4 regions of the Azospirillum sp. VT-I1 genome follow, and region 1 is predicted to be linked to each of the others. Evidence: predicted binding sites of a transcription regulator. Region 1 holds the regulator's gene; each other region holds the start of a gene.
What was found. The regulator PhoB, encoded in region 1, activates phosphate uptake and scavenging genes when phosphate is short. The targets are predictions, from matches to a motif close to TNTCATAAAACTGTCA.
Positions count from the first base shown of each region.

Region 2: the regulator PhoB is predicted to act here: its motif matches at 3,554-3,569, upstream of AB8P05_RS19830 (5'-nucleotidase, lipoprotein e(P4) family).
Region 3: the regulator PhoB is predicted to act here: its motif matches at 2,454-2,469, upstream of pstS (phosphate ABC transporter substrate-binding protein PstS).
Region 4: the regulator PhoB is predicted to act here: its motif matches at 2,382-2,397, upstream of AB8P05_RS12305 (HesB/IscA family protein).

Region 1 is NZ_CP168800.1:1,849,516-1,854,763, reverse strand. Features, by position in the region: gene pstC (phosphate ABC transporter permease subunit PstC) at 1-1,343, shown strand, start outside; gene pstA (phosphate ABC transporter permease PstA) at 1,336-2,661, shown strand; gene pstB (phosphate ABC transporter ATP-binding protein PstB) at 2,775-3,521, shown strand; gene phoB (phosphate regulon transcriptional regulator PhoB) at 3,618-4,322, shown strand; partial or broken gene AB8P05_RS08945 (SAM hydrolase/SAM-dependent halogenase family protein) at 4,472-5,199, shown strand.
Region 2 is NZ_CP168803.1:243,103-248,350, forward strand. Features, by position in the region: gene urtC (urea ABC transporter permease subunit UrtC) at 1-311, shown strand, start outside; gene urtD (urea ABC transporter ATP-binding protein UrtD) at 315-1,061, shown strand; gene urtE (urea ABC transporter ATP-binding subunit UrtE) at 1,076-1,771, shown strand; gene AB8P05_RS19820 (COG4315 family predicted lipoprotein) at 1,885-2,280, shown strand; gene AB8P05_RS19825 (hypothetical protein) at 2,468-2,620, shown strand; gene AB8P05_RS19830 (5'-nucleotidase, lipoprotein e(P4) family) at 2,667-3,533, opposite strand; gene AB8P05_RS19835 (formylglycine-generating enzyme family protein) at 3,664-4,635, opposite strand; gene AB8P05_RS19840 (ferritin-like domain-containing protein) at 4,878-5,248, shown strand, end outside.
Region 3 is NZ_CP168806.1:360,099-365,346, forward strand. Features, by position in the region: gene pstA (phosphate ABC transporter permease PstA) at 1-144, opposite strand, end outside; gene pstC (phosphate ABC transporter permease subunit PstC) at 149-1,132, opposite strand; gene pstS (phosphate ABC transporter substrate-binding protein PstS) at 1,245-2,312, opposite strand; gene AB8P05_RS30145 (methyl-accepting chemotaxis protein) at 2,509-5,106, opposite strand.
Region 4 is NZ_CP168800.1:2,547,288-2,552,535, reverse strand. Features, by position in the region: gene AB8P05_RS12320 (TetR/AcrR family transcriptional regulator) at 1-307, opposite strand, end outside; gene AB8P05_RS12315 (alkene reductase) at 444-1,589, shown strand; gene AB8P05_RS12310 (hypothetical protein) at 1,723-2,247, opposite strand; gene AB8P05_RS12305 (HesB/IscA family protein) at 2,570-2,965, shown strand; gene nifU (Fe-S cluster assembly protein NifU) at 3,049-3,972, shown strand; gene nifS (cysteine desulfurase NifS) at 3,988-5,193, shown strand.

The sequences.
Region 1 (5,248 bases):
CCGTGATCGGCTTCATGACCGGCCGGTCGCGGGCGGCGGCGTCCGTCGGCGGGCGGGTGGCGGAACTGCATTCGGTTCCCTCCTACCACGGCGTCTATGTGGCGCTGTGGGCCGGTCTGCCGGCGCTGCTGCTGTTCGTGGCCTGGACCGCGTCGGAAGGCTGGCTCGCCATGCAGCTGGTCCTCTCCTCCCTGCCGGAGCGGCTGACCACCGGCGATGGCCAGTCGGTCGCCCTGCTGAAGGCCGATATTCTCAACCTCGCCCGCGGCATCGCCACCGGGCGCGAGCCTGATCCCCTGGTGCAGGACGCCGCCCGCCGCTATGCGGAGCTGCGCGACCTCGCCGACTGGAGCCTGCTGGCCGTCGGCGCCAGCCTGGCCGTCGCCGGTCTCGCCTGGGGCCGCCACCGCATCGGCCCGGACCTGCGCGCCCGCCCGTCGGTGGAGCGGGTGGTGCGGGTGGCGCTGGTCGTCTGCTCCATGGTCGCCATCCTGACCACGGTCGGCATCGTCCTGTCCCTGCTGTTCGAGGCGTTGCGCTTCTTCACCGTCGTCTCGCCGCTGGATTTCCTGTTCGGCACCCATTGGAGCCCGCAGATGGCGATGCGGGCCGATCAGGTCGGCTCCAGCGGTTCCTTCGGCGCGATCCCGCTGTTCGCCGGCACGCTTCTCATCACCGTCATCGCCATGCTGGTGGCGGTGCCGGTCGGGCTGATGGCGGCGATCTACATGTCTGAATATGCCGGTCGCGGCGTGCGCACCTGGCTGAAGCCGGCGCTGGAGATTCTGGCCGGCATCCCGACCGTGGTCTATGGCTTCTTCGCGGCGCTGACCATGGCGCCCTTTGTCCGGTCGGTGGGCGAGGCGCTGGGGCTGGACGTCAGTTCGGAATCTGCGCTGGCGGCCGGCATCGTCATGGGGGTGATGATCATTCCCTTCGTCAGCTCGCTGTCGGACGACGTCATCAACGCGGTGCCGCAATCCTTGCGCGACGGCTCCTACGGCCTCGGCGCCACCAAGTCGGAGACGATCAAGCAGGTGGTCCTGCCGGCGGCGCTGCCGGGCATCGTCGCCGCGGTGATGCTGGCGGTCAGCCGTGCCATCGGCGAGACGATGATCGTCACCATGGCGTCCGGCCTGACCGCCAACATGACCGCCAACCCGCTGCAGGCGGTGACCACCGTCACCACCCAGATCGCCACGCTGCTGGTCGGCGACCAGGAGTTCGACAGCCCGAAGACGCTGTCGGCCTTCGGCCTCGGCCTTGTGCTGTTCCTCGTCACGCTCTGCCTCAACATGGTCGCCCTGCGGGTGGTCCGGACCTATCGGGAAAAATATGACTGACCTCGTCGAGCAGGACGCGGCGGCCGTGACGCCCTCCCCTGCCTCCTCCCCCGGCTCCAACAGTCCGGCGAAGTCGCGCGTCCGGAGCGAGGCCTTCGCCCGCCGCCTGCGCGCCCGCCATGCCGCGGAGCGCCGCTTCCGGATGGCCGGTGCAGCGGCGGTGGCGCTGGCAGCGCTGATGCTGGTGGTGCTTCTGGGATCGATCGTCGCCAAGGGCAGCACCGCCTTCTGGGAAGCGCGGATCCGGCTGGAGGTGACGCTGGACCCGGCGGAGCTGGCCGAGCGCAACTACGCCCCGCTGCTGCGCCGGGCGCTCCATGCCCAGTTCCCGCAAGTGACCGACCGCGCCGGCAAACGCGTGCTGAACGACCTGCTGTCGTCGGGCGCGCCCTACGAGCTGGAGGCGATGGTCGCGAAGAACCCGGCGCTGGTCGGCACCACGCTGACCGTCTGGGTGCGCGCCGACGACGAGATCGACCAGCTGGTGAAGGGCCGCTACCGCCGCGACCTGCCGGAGAGCGAACGCGGGCTCAGCGACGCCAAGATCGCCGCGGCCGATGCGCTGCTGGCCTCCGGCGCGCTGGCGCAGGGCTTCAACACCACGCTGTTCACCGCCGGCGACAGCCGGGAGCCGGAACAGGCGGGCATCGGCGGCGCCATCGTCGGCTCGCTGCTGACGTTGCTGGTGACCATGGCGCTGTCGGTGCCGGTCGGCATCTCCGCCGCGGTCTATCTGGAGGAATTCGCGCCGAAGAACCGCTGGACCGACCTGATCGAGGTGAACATCAACAACCTCGCCGCGGTGCCGTCGATCATCTTCGGCCTGCTGGGTCTGGCCGTGTTCCTCGGCTTCTTCGGCATGCCGCGCTCGGCCCCGCTGGTCGGCGGGCTGGTGATGGCGCTGATGACGCTGCCGGTCATCATCATCTCCTCCCGCGTCGCGCTGAAGGCGGTGCCGCCCTCGATCCGCGAGGCGGCGCTGGGCATCGGCGCCTCGCCGCTGCAGACGGTCCTGCACCATGTGCTGCCGCTGGCGATGCCCGGCATCCTGACCGGCACCATCATCGGCATGGCCCGCGCGCTGGGCGAGACGGCGCCGCTGCTGATGATCGGCATGGTCGCCTTCATCGTCGACGTTCCCCACGGGCTGACCGACAGCGCCACGGTGCTTCCGGTGCAGATCTACATGTGGGCCGACAGCCCGGAGCGTGCCTTCACCGAGCGCACCTCAGCGGCGATCCTGATCCTGCTCGGCGTCCTGATCCTGCTGAACGGGACGGCCGTGATCCTGCGCAAGATTTTCGAGAGACGGTGGTGAGCGCCATGAGCATCCAGAGCGGCATCCCCGGCGGCATCCCGGGCCAGCTGAAGCTGCGGCCCCGAGCCGATGGACGCGCTGAGCCGCGCTCCGCAGCGGACTTCCCGGCCAAGATGACTGCCCGCGGGGTGAAGGTGTACTACGGCGCCAAGCAGGCGTTGAAGGGCATCGACCTGGACATCCACGAGAACCGGGTGCTGGCGCTGATCGGCCCGTCCGGCTGCGGCAAGTCGACCTTCCTGCGCTGCCTGAACCGGATGAACGACACCGTCGAGGGCTGCCGGGTCGAGGGGCGGATCGCGCTGGACGGCGAGGACGTCTACGGCAAGGCGGTGGACGCGGTGCAGCTGCGCGCCCGCGTCGGCATGGTTTTCCAGAAGCCGAACCCCTTCCCGAAGTCGATCTACGACAACATCGCCTATGGTCCGCGCATCCACGGCCTGGCTTCCGGCCGCGACGAGCTGGACGAGGTGGTGCAGACGTCCCTCAAGCGCGCCGGCCTGTGGGGCGAGGTGAAGGACCGCCTGCGCGAGCCCGGCACCAGCCTGTCCGGCGGCCAGCAGCAGCGGCTGTGCATCGCCCGCGCCATCGCCGTCAGCCCCGAGGTGATCCTGATGGACGAGCCCTGCTCAGCGCTCGACCCCATCGCGACCGCCCATATCGAGGAGCTGATCGACGAGCTGCGGGCCAACTACACCATCGTCATCGTCACCCACAACATGCAGCAGGCCGCCCGCGTGTCGCAGCGCACCGCCTTCTTCCATCTGGGCGAGATGGTGGAGTGCGACGACACCGAGGAAATCTTCACCAACCCGCGCGACGAGCGCACCCAGGGCTACATCACCGGCCGCTACGGCTGAACCCTTCCGCCGACCTATGCGCCCCCTTCCCTCCTTTGTTGAAAAGGCTGTCCCATGCCGGTTAACGTCGAGACGCGCGCTGTGAACGGAGCCTCCATGAACGCGGCCCTGAAGCCGCTCGTCCTGATCGTCGAGGACGAGGCCGACATCCTGACGCTGTTGAAGTACAACCTGGAAAAGGAAGGCTTCCGCGTCGCCACCGCCAGCGATGGCGAGGAGGCCCTGCTTGCCGCCGGCGAACAGACGCCGCACATCGTGCTGCTCGACTGGATGCTGCCGCTGATGAGCGGGCTGGAGGTCTGCCGCCAGCTGCGCCGCAATGCCAAGACCCGCGACATCCCGATCATCATGCTGACCGCCCGCGGCGAGGAAGGCGACCGGGTGCGCGGCCTGAATTCCGGCGCCGACGACTACATCACCAAGCCCTTCTCCCCGACCGAACTGGTGGCGCGCATGCGCGCGGTGCTGCGCCGCGCCTCCCCCGGCATGACCGACGAGGTGCTGACCTTCGCCGACGTGACGATGGATCTGGCCGCCCACCGCGTACGCCGCAACGGCCGGGACGTACATCTCGGCCCGACCGAATTCCGCCTGCTGCGCCATTTCATGCAGCATCCCGGCCGCGTCTTCTCGCGCGAACAGCTGCTCGATCTGGTATGGGGCCACGACGTGTACGTCGAGCCGCGTACGGTGGACGTACACATCCGCCGCCTGCGCAAGGCGATGAACGAAGAGGACGAGCTGGACCTGATCCGCACCGTACGCTCGGCGGGGTACGCGCTGGATACGAAGTCGGTGTGAGGGTTCCTGCCGCGTATGCCCCTCCCCATCCCTCCCCGCTTCGCGGGAGAGGGGGTAGAACGCTTGTCCAGCTGAGTGTATGCGAGGGAGCAGCGGAGTTCCCTCTCCCGCTGACAAACGGGGGAGGGCTAGGGAGGGGGCAACACGCCATGATCCTGCTCTTCACCGACTTCGGCCTCTCCGGCCCCTACACCGGCCAGATGAAGGCGGTGCTGGCGCAACAGGCGCCAACCGTCCCGGTCATCGACCTGTTTGCCGACGCCCCCGCCTTCGACCCGCAGCTGTCGGCCTATCTCCTGGCCGCCTACGCCCCGGCCTTCCCCGCCGGCAGCGTCTTTCTCTGTGTCGTCGATCCCGGCGTTGGGACCGACCGCCTGCCGGTGATGGTCGAGGCGGACGGGCGCTGGTTCGTCGGTCCCGACAACGGCCTCTTCGCCCTGCTCGCCCGCCGCGCAACGTCGCTAAACGCCTGGACCATCGACTGGATTCCGGACCGGCTGTCCGCCAGCTTCCATGGCCGCGACCTGTTCGCCCCCGTCGCCGCCGATCTGGCGGCCGGCCGGCCGGTGCAGCGCAGCCCCTCCCCCTCGCCGCCATCGACCGCCCAGACTGGCCGGACGAGCTGGCCCGCATCGTCTATGTCGATGTCTACGGCAACGCCATGACCGGGATGCGGGCATCCGCCCTGCCCGCGGACGGCGTGCTGACCGCCGCCGGCACCCGCATCGCCCGTGCCCATACCTTCGGCGCCGTCGGGCCCGGAGAGGCGCTGTGGTACGAGAACTCCAACGGGCTGGCGGAGATCGCCGTCAACCGCGGCCGGGCCGACGAGGCGCTGGGTCTCAAGGTCGGCGATGCGGTGACGGTCGGGTCCTGAAAGAAAACCGCCCGGAAGCGGGTGCTTCCGGGCGGTTGCTGCATCGATC
Region 2 (5,248 bases), on a different replicon from region 1:
CGTCGGAATTCGCACCGGCCAGCTCGATCGAGGCGGTGATCTGGGTCGCCGTCGGCGGGCGCGGCACGCTGGCCGGCGGCATCCTGGGTGCCGTCCTGGTCAACATGGGCAAGAGCTATTTCACCGGCGCCCTGCCGGAGCTGTGGCTGTTCGCTCTCGGCGGCCTGTTCGTGGCGGTGACGCTGTTCCTGCCCAAGGGCCTGCTCGGCCTGTGGGGCCAGCTGACCGCGAAGCTGCCCCGCCGCAACAAGACCCCATCCCTTCCCAACGCCCAACCTGCAAACCAGACCGCCGGCCAGAAGGGAGCCTGACCCATGAGCGCGGAATCGACCCTTCTCTATCTCGACGGCGTGTCGGTCAGCTTCGACGGCTTCAAGGCGCTGAACAGCCTGTCGCTGGTGATGATGCCGGGCGAGATGCGGGCGATCATCGGCCCCAACGGTGCCGGCAAGACCACCATGATGGACGTCATCACCGGCAAGACCCGCCCCGACACCGGCACCATCCTGTTCGAGGGCGACACCGACCTGACGAAGCTGCGCGAGGCGGCCATCGCCAATCTCGGCATCGGCCGCAAGTTCCAGCGCCCGACCGTCTTCGAACCGCACACGGTGTGGGACAACATCGAACTGGCGCTGAAGGCGCCGCGCCGGCCGCTGAAGACGCTGACCTACGCCATCAGCCGCGACGACCGCGCCCGCATCGAGGAGATCCTGGACATCACCCGCCTGTCGGCCCTGCGCAGCCGCCAGGCCGGCAGCCTGTCGCACGGGCAGAAGCAGTGGCTGGAGATCGGCATGCTGCTGGCCCAGGATCCCAAGCTTCTGCTGGTCGACGAGCCGGTGGCCGGCATGACCGACGCCGAGACTGAACAGACCGCCGAACTGCTGTGCAGCATCGCCGGCAAGCATTCGGTGATCGTGGTGGAGCATGACATGAGCTTCGTCCGCGCGCTCGGCGTCAAGGTGACGGTGCTGGCCGAGGGCTCCGTGCTGGCCGAAGGCTCGCTGGACGCGGTCAGCGCCAATCAACAGGTCATCGACACCTATCTCGGCCGCTGACGGGAGACCCCATGATGCTCGACGTTCGCTCTCTCGATCTGCATTACGGTGCCGCCCAGGCCCTGCGCGGCGTTTCCATGAAGGCCGAAATCGGCAAGGTCACCTGTCTGGTCGGCCGCAACGGCGTCGGCAAATCCAGCTTGCTGCGCGCCATCGTCGGGTTGAAGCCGGTGTCCGGCGGCTCCATCGGCTGGGACGGCGCCGACGTGACCAAGTTGGCCCCGGCCGACCGAGCGCGGCGCGGCATCGCCTATGTGCCGCAGGGGCGCGAGATCTTCCCGCTGCTCACGGTGCGGGAAAACCTGCTGACCGGCTACGCCCCGCTGCCGCGCGCCCAGCGCTCGATCCCCGACGAGGTGTTCGAGCTGTTCCCGGTGCTGAAATCCATGCTGGAGCGCCGCGGTGGCGACCTGTCGGGCGGCCAGCAGCAGCAGCTCGCCATCGGCCGCGCCCTGGTGACGCGCCCGCGCCTCCTGGTTCTGGACGAGCCGACCGAAGGCATCCAGCCATCGATCATCAAGGACATCGGCCGCGCCATCTCCTATCTGCGCGACAAGGGCACCATGGCGATCCTGCTGGTGGAGCAGTATTTCGACTTCGCCCGCGACCTTGCCGACGACTGGGTTGTGATGGAGCGCGGCGAGGTGATGCTGTCTGGTCCGCGCAGCGGCCTGGACGAGCAGGAGGTGCGCAAATACCTGACGGTATGATGCCGCTGGCGGCGATCTCCTATCGGTGACCCGCGGAATAACCGCGTCTCCATTGCGTCCTTCATCCATCGGGTTCGCCGTCCGGCGGACCGGTTTTGGGGAGCAACCACGCAATGAAGTCCGCACTCCGTGCCACCGCCGCCGTCGTCGGCCTGGGCGCCATCCTGTTCGGCGCTCCGGCCATCGCCCAGGACAAGGAGCCGGCCATGGCGGGGCAGACCGCGATGGGTCCCGTCCTGACCGACGCGAAGGGCATGACGCTCTACGTCTTCGACAAGGACACGGCCGGCAAGTCGGCCTGCAACGGGCCCTGCGCGACGAACTGGCCGCCGCTGATGGCTCCCTCCGCCGCCAAGCCGATGGGCAAATACAGCGTCGTCACCCGCGACGACGGAAGCCGGCAATGGGCTTATGACGGCAAGCCGCTCTACACCTGGGTCAAGGACGCCAAGCCCGGCGACACCACCGGTGACGGGGTGAACAACGTCTGGCACGTCGCGAAGCCATAACGTCCGTTCCATTGCTGCGTCGCGGCACCTGCCGTTCAGTGCCGCGACGCCGCTTTCGCCGGCAGTATACTTATCCGGTCGAGGTAATGCGCAAACGTCGTCTTCGCAGGCGGCGCTCTTTAAAGGTCGTTAAGGATCGAAGCCGCATGATGGCCTCACCGTCATCTTGCTCATGGAGCAGCAGGCCATGTCGATCTACAACGCCACCTCTTTCGAAGCCGCCCCGTCCGCCGAGCCGAAGGTCCGCAAGATGCGCGGATTGCCGCGTCTGGCCGTGTGGGCGGTGATGATCGCCGCGCCGTGGGTGGTGATCGTGGAGGCGGTGCGCCTGATCTTCTGAGATGTGATCGTCTCAGACCGGCGCACCCTCCCCACCAGCCGGTTCCTTACTGGGCGGGCGCCACCCAGGGTTCCAGCGCACCGATCTTCTTGGCCCGCTTCTCGTCGGCCGAGAGCTTGAAATTATGGCCGTAGGGCGCGCTCTCGAACGAGCCGTATCCGGGATTGGCCAGCATCAGCCAGTCGCGCCCGAATCGCTCCTTCGCCGCTTCATAAGCCTTCAGCCGCTCCGCCTCGCTGCCGTTGTAGGCGTCGGAGAAGTCGCCGAAATTGTCGCCGAACAGCAGGACGATCCGGTAATCCTTGGCGATGTGGGCGCGCCGCGTGCTCTTCGCCGAACCCCAGTCGGGCTTCTCCTTAGACATCAGGAAGGTGTCGACGTTGCCGCCCATCGGGAAGCCCAGCGCCTGCGCGTTGCGGCGGGTCGGCTCTTCCTGGTCGGCGCTGCGGTTGGTGACGTAGAAGACCTTGACGCCCTTCGACTCGGCATACTGGGTGAACTCCACCGCGCCCGGCACCGCCGTGGCCTTCTCCGCCTTCACCCAGGCGTCCCAGGTCTTGGGCGAGAAGTCGGTTCCCGTGGTGACGAGCCCGGTCTGATAGGCGGAGTTGTCCATCGCCGTCTCGTCCAGGTCCAGCACCACGGCCGGCGGCAGGTCCAGGTAATTGCCGGTCTGCTCGGTCGCCGCGGTCCAGGTCTTGTCGGCCAGCGCCTTGTCCAGCTGGATCCTGCCCAGCGCGTAGACCGCCAGCGCGTTGGCCTTGTATTCGACCGAGCGCTGCATCCACAGCTCGGCGTTCAGCAGGTCGTTCTGGGGCACTGGATCTGCAGCCAGGGCAGGCCCGGCCAGAAGCGAGAGGGCAACCGCACCGGACAGCAGCGACCAGCGCCCGGGAAAGGCGGATTTGCGCATCGACACACCCATCCATCAAGTGTCATGGAACCGTCATCGAAGCACAGATTCAGGCACTTGGCGACGGTCCCGTGACGCTTGCGTCACGGTATCCCGGTACGCACGGGGTCGCGGTCTTCCGGTGGCGCCCTCAGAAGTCGCGGACGACGCGGAAGCCGTAGGCGGCAAAGCCGATCTCGGCCTCGTTCTCCCGCTGCACGGCGGAGCGGAGATAGCGCGGATGGCTGTGCCACGACCCGCCGCGCATCCGCCGGCGCGGGCAGGTCTCTCCCGCCTCGCCGGACGCTGCCGATCCGTCCGCCGCGCAATCCTCCACCCATTGCCAGACATTGCCCAGCATGTCGTACAGGCCGAAGCCGTTGGGCCGGTAGCTGCCGACCGGGGCGGTGAACAGGGCGCCGTCGCGGCAGGCCGCCACTTCCCAGTCGGTGAAACGGTCCTTGGCGGTCAGGTCGGCGCCGTTCGCCGCGCCGCATCCCGCCGCCGGATCGTCGCCCCACCAGCGGGCGGTGACCGTGCCGCCGCGGGCGGCATATTCCCACTCCGCCTCTGTCGGCAGGCGATAGGCGTGGCCGGTCCGGCGGCTGAGCCAGTCCACATAGGCCTTGGCGTCGTGCCAGCTGATGCAGACGGCGGGGTGGGCGTTCGTCTGGTCGAAGCCCGGCCGGCGCCAGGAGAAATGCCAGCGCGGCAGCAGTTCGGTCTCGCCGGCATAGCCGCGGCAGACGGTGCGCGACCTGTATCCGCTGTCCTCGACGAAGCGGGCATACTCGCCGCGGGTGACCGTGTATTTGCCGAGGGCGAACGGGTGCCGGATCGTCGCCGGCCGCTGTGGGGCTTCGCCGGGGAAACGCTCCGCCTCCGTCTTGGGCGAGCCCTGGAGATAGCTGCCGGCCGGCACCGTCACCAGCAGCGGGGCGTCGGGATGGTCCCAGATCTCGCGCGCCGGGCTTCCTACCTGCCAGGCTTGGAAGGCGGCCAGCCGTTCGGCCCGCCAGCCGGTCAGGTCCTCCGCCCCGGTCCGGCGCCAGGCGGTCAGCCCGGTCAGCAGAAGGGCCAGGACGATCACGGCGCCCACCGAGCCGGGCAGGGCGGATCTCATGGTGCGGCGGTCTCTTGCGGGGGAAGTGCAGGGGGTCATGCCGCCATTTCTCCGGCGCAACCCGCATCCGGCAACCGTGCGTCCGTGTCCTTGTCGGGGCACCTCCCGGCCGGTCCGGCGGGAAGGGGAGTCTCCGCCTGTTCCTTCGGGCTAGGGCCAAAGCGGTAGAGCGTCGAAAGGGTGGCCGCCCTGTTGGTGCGGGCAGACGTTCAACGGAGCGTTGATACCACAGGAGCATACTCATGGCTGCCTATCCCGCAGACCTCACGCGCGCGCTGTTCGTCACCGGACTGCGCAATGCCCATGCGGTCGAACAGCAGGCGCTTGCACTGATGGACCGCCAGTTGGACCGCCTGGTGAACTATTCGGAAGTCTCCGACCACCTGCGCATGCACCGTGGCGAGACCGAGGCGCAGATCACCCGTCTCGACCAGATCCTGGACCAGCTGCAGGAAAGCCATTCCGGCATGAAGGACACCGCCCTGTCGATCATGGGCAATCTGGCGGCGCTCGGCCACAGCTTCGCCGAGGACGAGATCCTCAAGAACTCCTTCGCCAACTATGCCTTCGAGAATTTCGAGGTGGCGAGCTACCGGTCGCTGCTGACGGTGGC
Region 3 (5,248 bases), on a different replicon from region 1:
CGTCCACAGGATGGCGACCAGCCAGAACAGGCCGAAGCCGGCCGCACCCAGCGCCAGGGTGAGCGCGATCTTGTTGACGATGCGGCGGCGGTTGTAAAGGCCGCCGGCCGGAGCGGCGAGCGCCGCGGAACTTGACATGCTCATGGCCTCAGACTCCGGCCTGGCGCTGCAGGCGCAGCAGCATCAGCTTGGCGATCGACAGCACGGTGAAGGTGATCAGGAACAGGATCAGGCCCAGCGCCACCAGCGAGGCGGTGTAGACGTCGCCGACCGCTTCGGTGAATTCGTTGGCGATGGAGGCCGAGATCGTCGTGCCCGGCGCCATGATGGAGGAGCTGATGCGGTGCGCGTTGCCGATGACGAAGGTGACCGCCATCGTCTCGCCCAGCGCGCGGCCCAGCCCCAGCATGACGCCGCCGACCACGCCGGTGCGGGTGTAGGGCAGCACCACGTTCCACACCACCTCCCAGGTGGTGGCGCCCAGCCCGTAGGCGGATTCGCGCACCATCGGCGGCACCGTCTCGAAGACGTCGCGGGTGATGGAGGTGATGAAGGGCAGAACCATGATGCCCAGGATCAGGCCGGCGGTCAGGACGCCGATGCCGTAGGGCGGGCCCATGAACAGGTTGCCGATGCCCGGAACCTGCCCCACCGTGTTGATCAGGAAGGGCTGGATGGTCGACTGCATGAAGGGGGCGAAGACGAACAGGCCCCAGATGCCGTAGATGATGCTGGGAATGCCGGCCAGCAGCTCGATGGCGACGCCGAGCGGGCGCTTCAGCCAGGCCGGGCACATCTCGGTGATGAACAGCGCGATGCCGAAGCTGACCGGAATGCCGACAGCCATGGCGATGACCGACGTGATCAGCGTGCCGTAAATGGGGGCGAGCGCGCCGAATTCCTCCGACACCGGGTTCCAGACTTCGGTCGTGACGAACCCGAAGCCGAACGCGCGCAGTGCCGGAAGCGCGCCGTCGATGAGGGAAACGGTGACGCCGCCCAGGATGAACAGGACGAGCAGCGCGAAGAAAAGCGTGGCGTTGCGGAAAGCCGCATCCTGCAGGCGCTGGCGGCGGGCCCGTCGGGCGGTGGAAGCGTGTGCGTCGGTCAAGGTCAGCGCGATCTCGGTCATGGCCGCTCCGTGAGGCGTGCGGTGGGGACGGCGAAATTTCCGTCCCCGCCGGCGGATCATGCCCCCGGGCCGCGCCGTCTGACGGCGCAACCCGGGGTCGGGTTGGCCGTGGTTACTTGGCCGACGCGGTCCAGATCGGCTTGCCGTCGGCCTGGATCGACTGCGACCAGGTCTTCTGGACCATGGTGACGACCGATTCCGGCATCGGGACATAGTCCAGATCGGTGGCCATCTTGGCGCCGTTCTTGTACGCCCAGTCGAAGAACTTCAGCGCTTCGGCCGAAACCGCGACGTCCTGCGGGTTCTTGTACATCAGGATGAAGCTGGCGCCGGTGATCGGCCAGCTGTCCGCGCCCGGCTCGTCGGTCAGGATGACGTAGTAGCCCTTGGCGTTGGCCCAGTCGGCGTTCGCCGCGGCGGCCTGGAAGGCCTCGATCTTCGGAACGACGGTCTTGCCGTCCTTGTTCTGCAGGCCGACATACGTGATGTTGTTCTGCTTGGCGTAGGCGTATTCGACGTAGCCGATCGAGCCGTCCGTCTGCTTGACCATGTTGGCCACGCCTTCGTTACCCTTGGCGCCGATGCCGGCCGGCCACTGGACGGAGGAGTTGGCGCCGATCTGGGTCTTGAACTTCGGGCTGGTCTTCGACAGGTAGTCGGTGAACAGGAAGTTGGTGCCCGACCCGTCCGAACGGTACACCGGCGCGATGGCGGTGTTCGGCAGGTTGACGTTCGGGTTCAGGGCCTTGATCTGCGGATCGTTCCACTTGGTGATCTCGCCCATGTAGATGTTGGCGAGAACCGTACCCGACAGCTGGACCTCGCCGGACTTCAGACCCTTCAGGTTCACGACCGGAACGACGCCGCCCATGATCATCGGGAACTGGATCAGGCCGGCCTGATCCAGCTCTTCCGGCTTCAGCGGCATGTCCGAGGCGCCGAAGGTGACCGTCTTGGCCTTGATCTGCTTGATGCCGCCGCCCGAACCGATCGACTGGTAGTTCAGACCCGTGCCCGTCTCCTTCTTGTAGGCGTCGGCCCACTTGGCATAGATCGGGTACGGGAACGTGGCGCCGGCGCCGGAGATGTCGGCGGCCGAGGCGACCGACAGCGGGGCGACCGACACGGACAGAACGGCCAGGGCACCGAAGGCGGCGCAGCGAACGAACGCCGAGGTCATGGTTTTCACGGCAAAACTCCCGATAGGTTTGGACGGTGTCGTTGGGTTTGGGAAAATCCCGGCCTTCGCCGGAGGTCGTAACCCGCCTTCTTCGTCGCGGTGACCATAGCCACCGCTGGTGACGGGTTTGTTTTGTTTACGTGTCAGTTTTATGAAACCGACCCGCTTTCGGTCGCAGGCGACCCGGACCGCCCGCTCATCGCGCGGCCCGGATTTCCTGGAGGAACAGATGCACGGCGGAGCCGAGGCTGGTCGCCTCGTGCAACAGGCTTTCCGCCACCTGCAGGACGTCGCCGGCCTGGGCGCGCACCTTGGCCGCGGCCTCCGACAGGCCGGCGACATGGTCCGACGCCGCCTGCGTGCCGACCGCGACGCGGTGGGAACTGTCGACGATGCTCGACGTGATGGTGGCCTGCTCCTCCACCGCGGCGGCGATGGCGGAGGCGTTGGATTCGATGCGCTGGACGCTGCCGGTCATGGTCGCCACCACCTCCGCGGTCTGGCGACTGGCCGCCTGGGTCGCGGCGATCTGGCGGGCAATCTCGGCGGTGGCCTGGGCGGTCTGGCCGGCCAGCGCCTTCACCTCGCCGGCGACCACCGCGAAACCGCGGCCGGCCTCCCCTGCCCTCGCCGCCTCGATGGTCGCGTTCAGCGCCAGCAGGTTGGTCTGGCCGGCGATCTCGTCGATCAGCCCCACCACGGCGCCGATCTCGCCCGCGGTGCCGGACAGGTCGGCGACGGTTGCCTTCACCTGCTCCGCCCCGGCGGCGGTGTCGCCGATGATGCGGGCCGATTCGCCGGTGCGCTTGCTGATCTCGGCGATGGATTGCGAGATTTCCGACGCGGCGGTCGCCACCTGCTGGATCCCCGCCGCCATCTCGCCGGACAGCTGCATCGCGGCCTCGGCGCGGTCGTTGGCGTTGGCGGCGATGTCGGTCAGCGAGCGGGCGCGCGCCGCCATCAGGCGGGCGGCCTCGGCCAGCGTCTCGACGCTGCTCAGCACGTTGCTTTCGAACTGGTCGGCGATCTCCAGCATGCTGGTCCGCCGGGCCGACGCGGCGTTGCGGCGCTCGATCTCCACCTTCTCGTGCGCCTCTTCCATGGCGCGGGCGTTGGCGATGAAGACGAACAGGGCGCGGGCCATATCGGTGATCTCGTCGTTGCCGTCGGCCTTCTGCTCCACCGTCAGGTCGCCGGCGGCGACCCGGCGCATGGCGTCGGCCAATGCCTCCATCCGGCCGACCACCCGGCGCCCGACATAGAGCGAGACGATCAGCCCGGCGAGCAGCACGCCGGCGGTCGCCAGCAGGATCTGTACCTGGTTGGTGCGCTCCAGCGCGTCGTGGGCGGCGGATGCGCCGGCGGCGGTCGCCTGCTCGGCCGACTGGACCAGCCCGTCGACCATCCCGGTCAGGGCGGCGCCGGTGCTGCGGTTGCTGTCGATCAGCGCGGCGTTCTCGGCGTAGGCCGCCAGTTCGCCGCTCCGCAGCGCCAGGATGCCGTCGTTGCCGAAGCCCAGGGCCAGCAGCCGGTCGGCCATCCGGCGGACCTCCGCGCCGAGATCGCCCTGCGAGTCCTGCAGGGACTTGCGGATGGTCGCGGCCAGCGGGTCCAGCGTGCGGCGCGCGGCGGCCAGCCGGGCCGGCGTCTCCGCATTGCCGGCCTCGGCCAGCTTGCCGGCCAGCAGGTTAGCGTCGGCCATCAGGCCGCTCAGCACGGTGTAGCGCTGCTGCGCCTCCGGCACCACGTTGGTGGAGAGATCCTGCATCCGTTCCGCGATGGCGTTGCCGGCCTCGGCGATGCGCCCGCGGGAGTTCAGCATCAGCGGCAGCATGCGGCTGTTGGCGTCGCGGTCCAGCCCGACGATCTCGTCGACCGCGGCGGCCTGCGCCTCGGCCAGCTTGCGCGCCTCCGCCTCCCCGATGCCGGGGGTCAGCTGGCGGACGCGGCGGGTGTAGACGCTCTTGTCGCCGTCGCCGTAGGCTGCCAGCTCGTTGATCGCCGCGATGACGGGAGCCGCCGCTTCGCTCTTGGCCAGCGGGCGCAGGGCGCCCTGCAGGTCGGACAGCGCCGAATCGAAGTCGGTGGACAGCGACATCACCTTGGACCGGTCGGTCTCGAAGGCGCCGATCAGCAGCGCCTTGGTCAGCGCCGCCTCCGCGCCGCGCAGCTGGAACAGCGGGATCACCGTCTGCCCCAGCTCGCCGCCGATCGCCTCGGAGGACTGCGAGGTCGCCTCCACCATCGCGGCGATGGCCTGGGCAAGCTGTTCGCGCGACGCCTGCATGTCCGGCTTCAGCGCCGCCAGCAGCCGGGCATGGGCGTCGCTCAGTTCCGCCAGCCGGGCGCTGCGCTGTTCCTGCAGGCTCAGCCGGCGGCCGGTCGCCGCCCCCAGCGCGTCGATGGTGCCCAGCAGCGAGCGGGCGGTGGCGGCCAGCTCGCCCATGCGGCCGACGTCGCCATGCCCGTCGGCCAGCCGGGCGAGCTGGCCGTCCAGTTCCCCGCGCTGTGCCGCCACGGCGGCGCGCAGCCGGGCCAGATCCTCCTCCGATGACGCGGCGTCGATCAGCGGCCCCAGCGCCAGCACCCGCGCCGTGGTGGTGGCGAGCCCGTGCGCGGCGCTGAGCACCGGTACCTGTGTTCCCGTGATGTCGGCGACATGGCCCCGGACGGCGCCGTAGGACATCCAGCCGACGACCGCCGCGATGCAGGGCAGTGCCGCCACGGTGCCGAAGGCGATCAGCATTTTCGACTTGATGCCGGATCGCCGGCGCTGGTCGGCGCGATCTGCCATGTGGGCCACCCGTGGTCTGGAGGTTGTCCGCACCGGACCCGCGGTTCTCCGCGAGCCGGCCGACGCCATGGGTAGCCCCTCTCTTTGTATGTTTGGGTGACGCTTCGATGAAGTTTTCGCGACGCACAATCGAAAAGCCGCC
Region 4 (5,248 bases), 700 kb from region 1:
GCGGCAGGTCGCAGCCGCCCGACTCCTCGCGCCAATAACGCTCCACCACCGCCAGCAGCAGGCCGCTCTTTCCCGAGAAATAGCGCTGGATCAGCTGCTCGTTGACGCCGGCCCGCCCGGCTATCTCGCGCGTCGTCGCCGCGTCGAAGCCGCGTTCCGCGAACACCAGCTTGGCGGCATCGAGCAGCGCGCCTTCCGTCGCGGCGCGGTCACGCTTTCGCGCGCCACCCTCGCAGGCGCCCTCGGTGCCATTGCCGGGGCAACAGCCGTCATCGTCCCTGCTTGCGGCGTCCTTGCTTGCGTCCAAAACCGGTCCCTCTCCGCTCCGTCCCATCGGATCGATAATAAGTATGCAGATACATACTTGACAAGCGGCAGGCTCCGGTTCAAGTATGTACTCACATACATACAAGCCGATTTGCCCAACAGGGGGTAGTCCCGCCATGCCGCAGAGCACCGATACGCACAGCACCGACACGCACAGCACCGCAACCCCGGATCTGTTCACCCCGCTGCGCCTCGGCGCCATCGAGCTGCCGAACCGCGTCGTCATGGCGCCGATGACCCGCAGCCGTGCCGGCGAGGGCAACTGCCCGACCGCGCTCACCGCCGAATATTATGCGCAGCGCGCCTCGGCCGGGCTGATCATCACCGAGGCGACGCAGGTCTGCGACACCGCCCAGGGCTATCCCAGCACGCCGGGCATCCACACCGACGCCCAGACCCTGGCCTGGCGCGCGGTGGCCGACGCCGTGCACAGCGCCGGCGGGCGGATCGTCACCCAGCTCTGGCATGTCGGCCGCATCTCCCACCCGCTCTTCCAGCCGAACGGCGCCGCCCCGGTCGCCCCCTCGGCCATCGCGGCCAAGGGCCAGCTCTACACCGGTGCCGGCATGGAGCCCTTCCCGGTGCCGCGCGCCCTGGAAACGTCGGAGATCCCCGGTCTGGTCCGCAGTTTCGCCGACGCCGCCAAGCGCGCGGTGTTCGATGCCGGCCTGGACGGGGTCGAGATCCACGCGGCCAACGGCTACCTGATCGACCAGTTCCTGCGCGACAGCACCAACACCCGCACCGACCAGTATGGCGGGACGGTGGAGAACCGCTGCCGCTTCCTGCTGGAGATCCTGGAGGCGACGGCCCATGCCGTCGGCGCCGACCGCATCGGCGTGCGCCTGTCGCCGACCGGCGTGTTCAACGACATGACGGACAGCGACCCGCTGCCGCATTTCCTGGCGATCACCAAGGCGCTGAACCCCTTCAACCTCGCCTATCTGCATGTGATCGAGGGACGGCCCGGCCACCACATGGCCCCGCCGGAGGGCGCACCGCATGTGGCATCCGCCCTGCGCACGGCCTTCAAGGGTCCGTTCATCCTGAACGGCGGCTATGGCCGCGGCGACGCCGAAACCGCGCTCGCCAAGGGCGAGGCCGACGCGGTCAGCTTCGGCGAGGCCTTCATCTCCAACCCGGACCTGCCGCTGCGCTTCCGTGTGGACGCGCCGCTGGCCGAGCCGGACCGCACCACCTATTACGGCGGCGGCGCCAAGGGCTACACCGACTATCCGGCGCTGGAATCGGTCGCCGCCTGACCTTTCGCGGCGGACCGGTCCGCCGCATCCCCCTCGACGTGAGAGCGCGTCGTGAGAGCGTCGTGAGACGCATATCCCCCCTGCCCCCGGTCCGACACCCCCGGACCGGGGGTCTTTTTGGCGGGAACGGCCGTTACGCCGCCCCGGCCTCCCCATTCGGGCCGCCGTCCAGTCCGCGAGCCAGCGCGGCGATGGTCCCGTAGCCGACCTGATCGGCCGGATCGATCTCCGCCATCTTGGCGAGGATCGCCAGCGCCTTGTCGCGGTTGTGGCGACGCAGCTCGATGAAGGCCAGCGCCTTCATGGTAAACAGGAAGAAGCGCGCCGGCCCGGCCGCCGTCCAGTCCGCGGAGCCCGCGGTCAGCTGCGACCAGTCGGCGGAAAAGCCGCCCTGGAGTGCGGCGGCATCCAGCCCGATGCGGGCCACCCGCTCCGCCTCCCCCAGCTTCTTGCGGTTGAAGTAGAATTTGTAGAGCGCATAGAAGACCGGCAGCACCCGCGGTCCCTTGCGATGCGCCTCCCACAGCAGCGATTCGCAAACCTCCGGCACGTCGCGGGCCTTCACCGCCTCCTGCAAAAGCTCGTCGATCTGTTCCGGCACGTCGCCGAAGGCCATGCGGCCGTTCGACATCCTGAGTTCGATCGGTTCGTCGCTCATCTCGCTCCTCGCCTTTCCGCTGCTTCGATTTTCTGTTGAGAAAATCAACCATCCGACGCACCGACGACGCCACATGGTACGCGCGCGGGCGCAGGGAAAGACCATAATATTTTTGTGCGGCGAAGTGTCGCGGCTGTCGCAAAGCCGACACGCGCCAAACCCGACAAAAACGTTGGAAGGCGAAACATTGTCGGACTCTCGCCATGCCGATTCAACCCTACAATCCTTGCAAATCAACGCTTTGGCTGTTTGGCACACCATTTGCTATACTTCTCGTCAGATCGGCCGGCACCCCCGGCAACGCGGCTTGAGGAGGCGGGACATGGTGACTCTGACGGATGCGGCGGTTTCCACCCTGGAACGGGTCCTGGCGAAGTCGGGCGGCGCTGCCGCCGGCCTGCGGATCGCGGTGACCGACGGCGGCTGCGCCGGCCTGAAGTACCAGATGGGCCTGGAGGCGGCGGCCGGCGACGACGACGCAGTGCTCAGCTTCGGCCCGGTCACCATCTTCGTCGACGCCAACAGCCAGCCCTTCCTGTCGGGCGTGGTGGTCGATTTCGTCGAGGGCATCGAAGGCTCCGGCTTCAAGTTCGACAACCCGAACGCGACGAGCAGCTGCGGCTGCGGCAAGTCCTTCTCGGCCGGCGGAGAGGGCGGCGGCTCCTGCTCGACCACTTCGTCCAGCTGCGGATCGTCGGCCCCCTACTCCACCCACTGATTGGGGCCACTGATTGGGGCCACTGATCCCCCGGACAGCTCTTCTTCCCCTAGGCGCGCACCCCACGGAAAGGCAGCAGCGACATGTGGAACTACACCGACAAGGTCAAGGAACACTTCTTCAACCCGAAGAACTCCGGTGTCCTGGACAGCGCCAACGCGGTCGGCGAGGTCGGCTCCATCACCTGCGGCGACGCGCTGCGTCTGATGCTGAAGGTCGATCCCGACACCCAGATCATCCAGGACGCGAAGTTCCAGACCTTCGGCTGCGGCTCGGCCATCGCCTCCTCCTCCGCGCTGACTGAGATGATCATCGGCAAGACGGTGGACGAGGCGCTGACCCTGACCAACCGTGACATCGCCGAGTATCTGGGCGGCCTGCCGCCGGAGAAGATGCATTGCTCCGTCATGGGGGCGGAGGCGCTGCGCGCCGCCATCGCCAACTACAAGGGCGAGGCGTGGGAAGACGACCATGAGGAAGGCGAGCTGGTCTGCAAATGCTTCGGCATCGACGCCGCCATGATCGAGCGCGCGGTGACCGTCAACGGCCTGACCACGCTGGAGGAGGTCACCCACTACACCAAGGCCGGCGGTTCCTGCCAGACCTGCCACGAGAAGATCGAGGAGGTTCTGGAAGAGGTGCTGGCGAAGACCGGCGCGCTGAAGCCCGCCGCCAAGCATGTCCCCGGCACCGTCGGGCTCGACGCCATCAAGCCGCTGGAGCCGAAGGCCGAACCCGCCGCGGCGCCCAAGCTGACGAACGTCCAGCGCATGCAGGTCATCATGAGCGCCATCGAGGAGATGCGCCCGCAGATCCAGCGCGACGGCGGCGACGTGGAGCTGGTCGACATCGACGGCAAGGACATCTACGTCCGGCTGTCCGGCGCCTGCTCCGGCTGTTCGCAGTCGGCCGGCACGATGATGGGCGTGCAGATGAAGCTGGTCGAGAAGCTCGGCGAGTTCGTGCGGGTCAAGCCCGCGTCCCTCATGCCGGCCCACGCGGGCTAAGGGGAGCGCCAAGCCATGAGCCAGGGAATCTATCTCGACAACAACGCCACCACCCGCGTCGATCCGGAAGTGCTGCAGGAGATGCTGCCGCTCTTCACCGAGCATTTCGGCAACCCGTCCTCCATGCACGGCTTCGGCGCCGCGGTGGGCGGCAAGATCGAATGGGCGCGTAAGCAGGTCCAGGCCCTGCTGGGTGCGGCCCATGACAGCGAGATCGTCTTCACCTCCGGCGGGACGGAAAGCGACAACACCGCCATCCTGTCGGCGCTGGAGGCCTATCCGAAGAAGCGCGAGATCGTCACCAGCGTGGTCGAGCACCCCGGCGTGCTGGCGCTCTGCGAGTATCTGGAGAAGAAACGCGGCTACAAGGTCCACCGCATCCCGGTGGATAACCGGGGCAACCTCGAGATGGACGCCTACCGCGCCGCCCTGTCCGACCGGGTCGCCATCGTCTCCATCATGTGGGCCAACAATGAGACCGGGACGATCTTCCCGGTGGAGGAACTGGCGCGCATGGCCAAGGAGGTCGGCGCCCTCTTCCACACCGACGCCGTGCAGTCGGTCGGCAAGATCCCGATGAAGCTGGCCGACAGCGCCATCGACATGCTGTCGCTGTCCGGCCACAAGCTGCACGCCCCCAAGGGCATCGGCGCGCTCTACGTCAAGCGCGGCCTGCGCTACCGCCCGATGCTGCGCGGCGGCCACCAGGAACGCTCGCGCCGCGCCGGGACCGAGAATGCGCCCGGCATCGTCGGGCTGGGCGCCGCCGCCCAGCTGGCGCTGCTCCATATGGGCGACGAGAACACCCGGGTGAAGGCGCTGCGCGACAAGCTGGAACAGGCGATCCTGGCGGCGGTGCCCAGCTGCTTCGTCACCGGCAACCCCGACAACCGCCTGCCCAACACCTGCAACATTGCCTTCGAGTACATCGAGGGCGAGGCGATCCTGCTGCTGCTGAACGAGGCCGGCATCGCCGCGTCGTCCGGCTCCGCCTGCACCTCGGGCTCGCTGGAGCCCAGCCACGTCATGCGCGCCATGGGCGTGCCCTACACCGCGGCCCATGGCGCCACCCGCTTTTCGCTGTCGCGCGACACGACGGAGGAGGAGATCGACCGGGTCATCGCCGTAGTGCCGGGCATCATCGCCAAGCTGCGCAGCCTGTCGCCCTACTGGCAGCAGGAAGCCGGTAAGCCCAAGGAATTCGCACCCGTCTATTCGTAACGGCTCAGTTCGTTACACCGGAATCGCAGGTCGGGTCGATGGCCCGTCCCGGCAC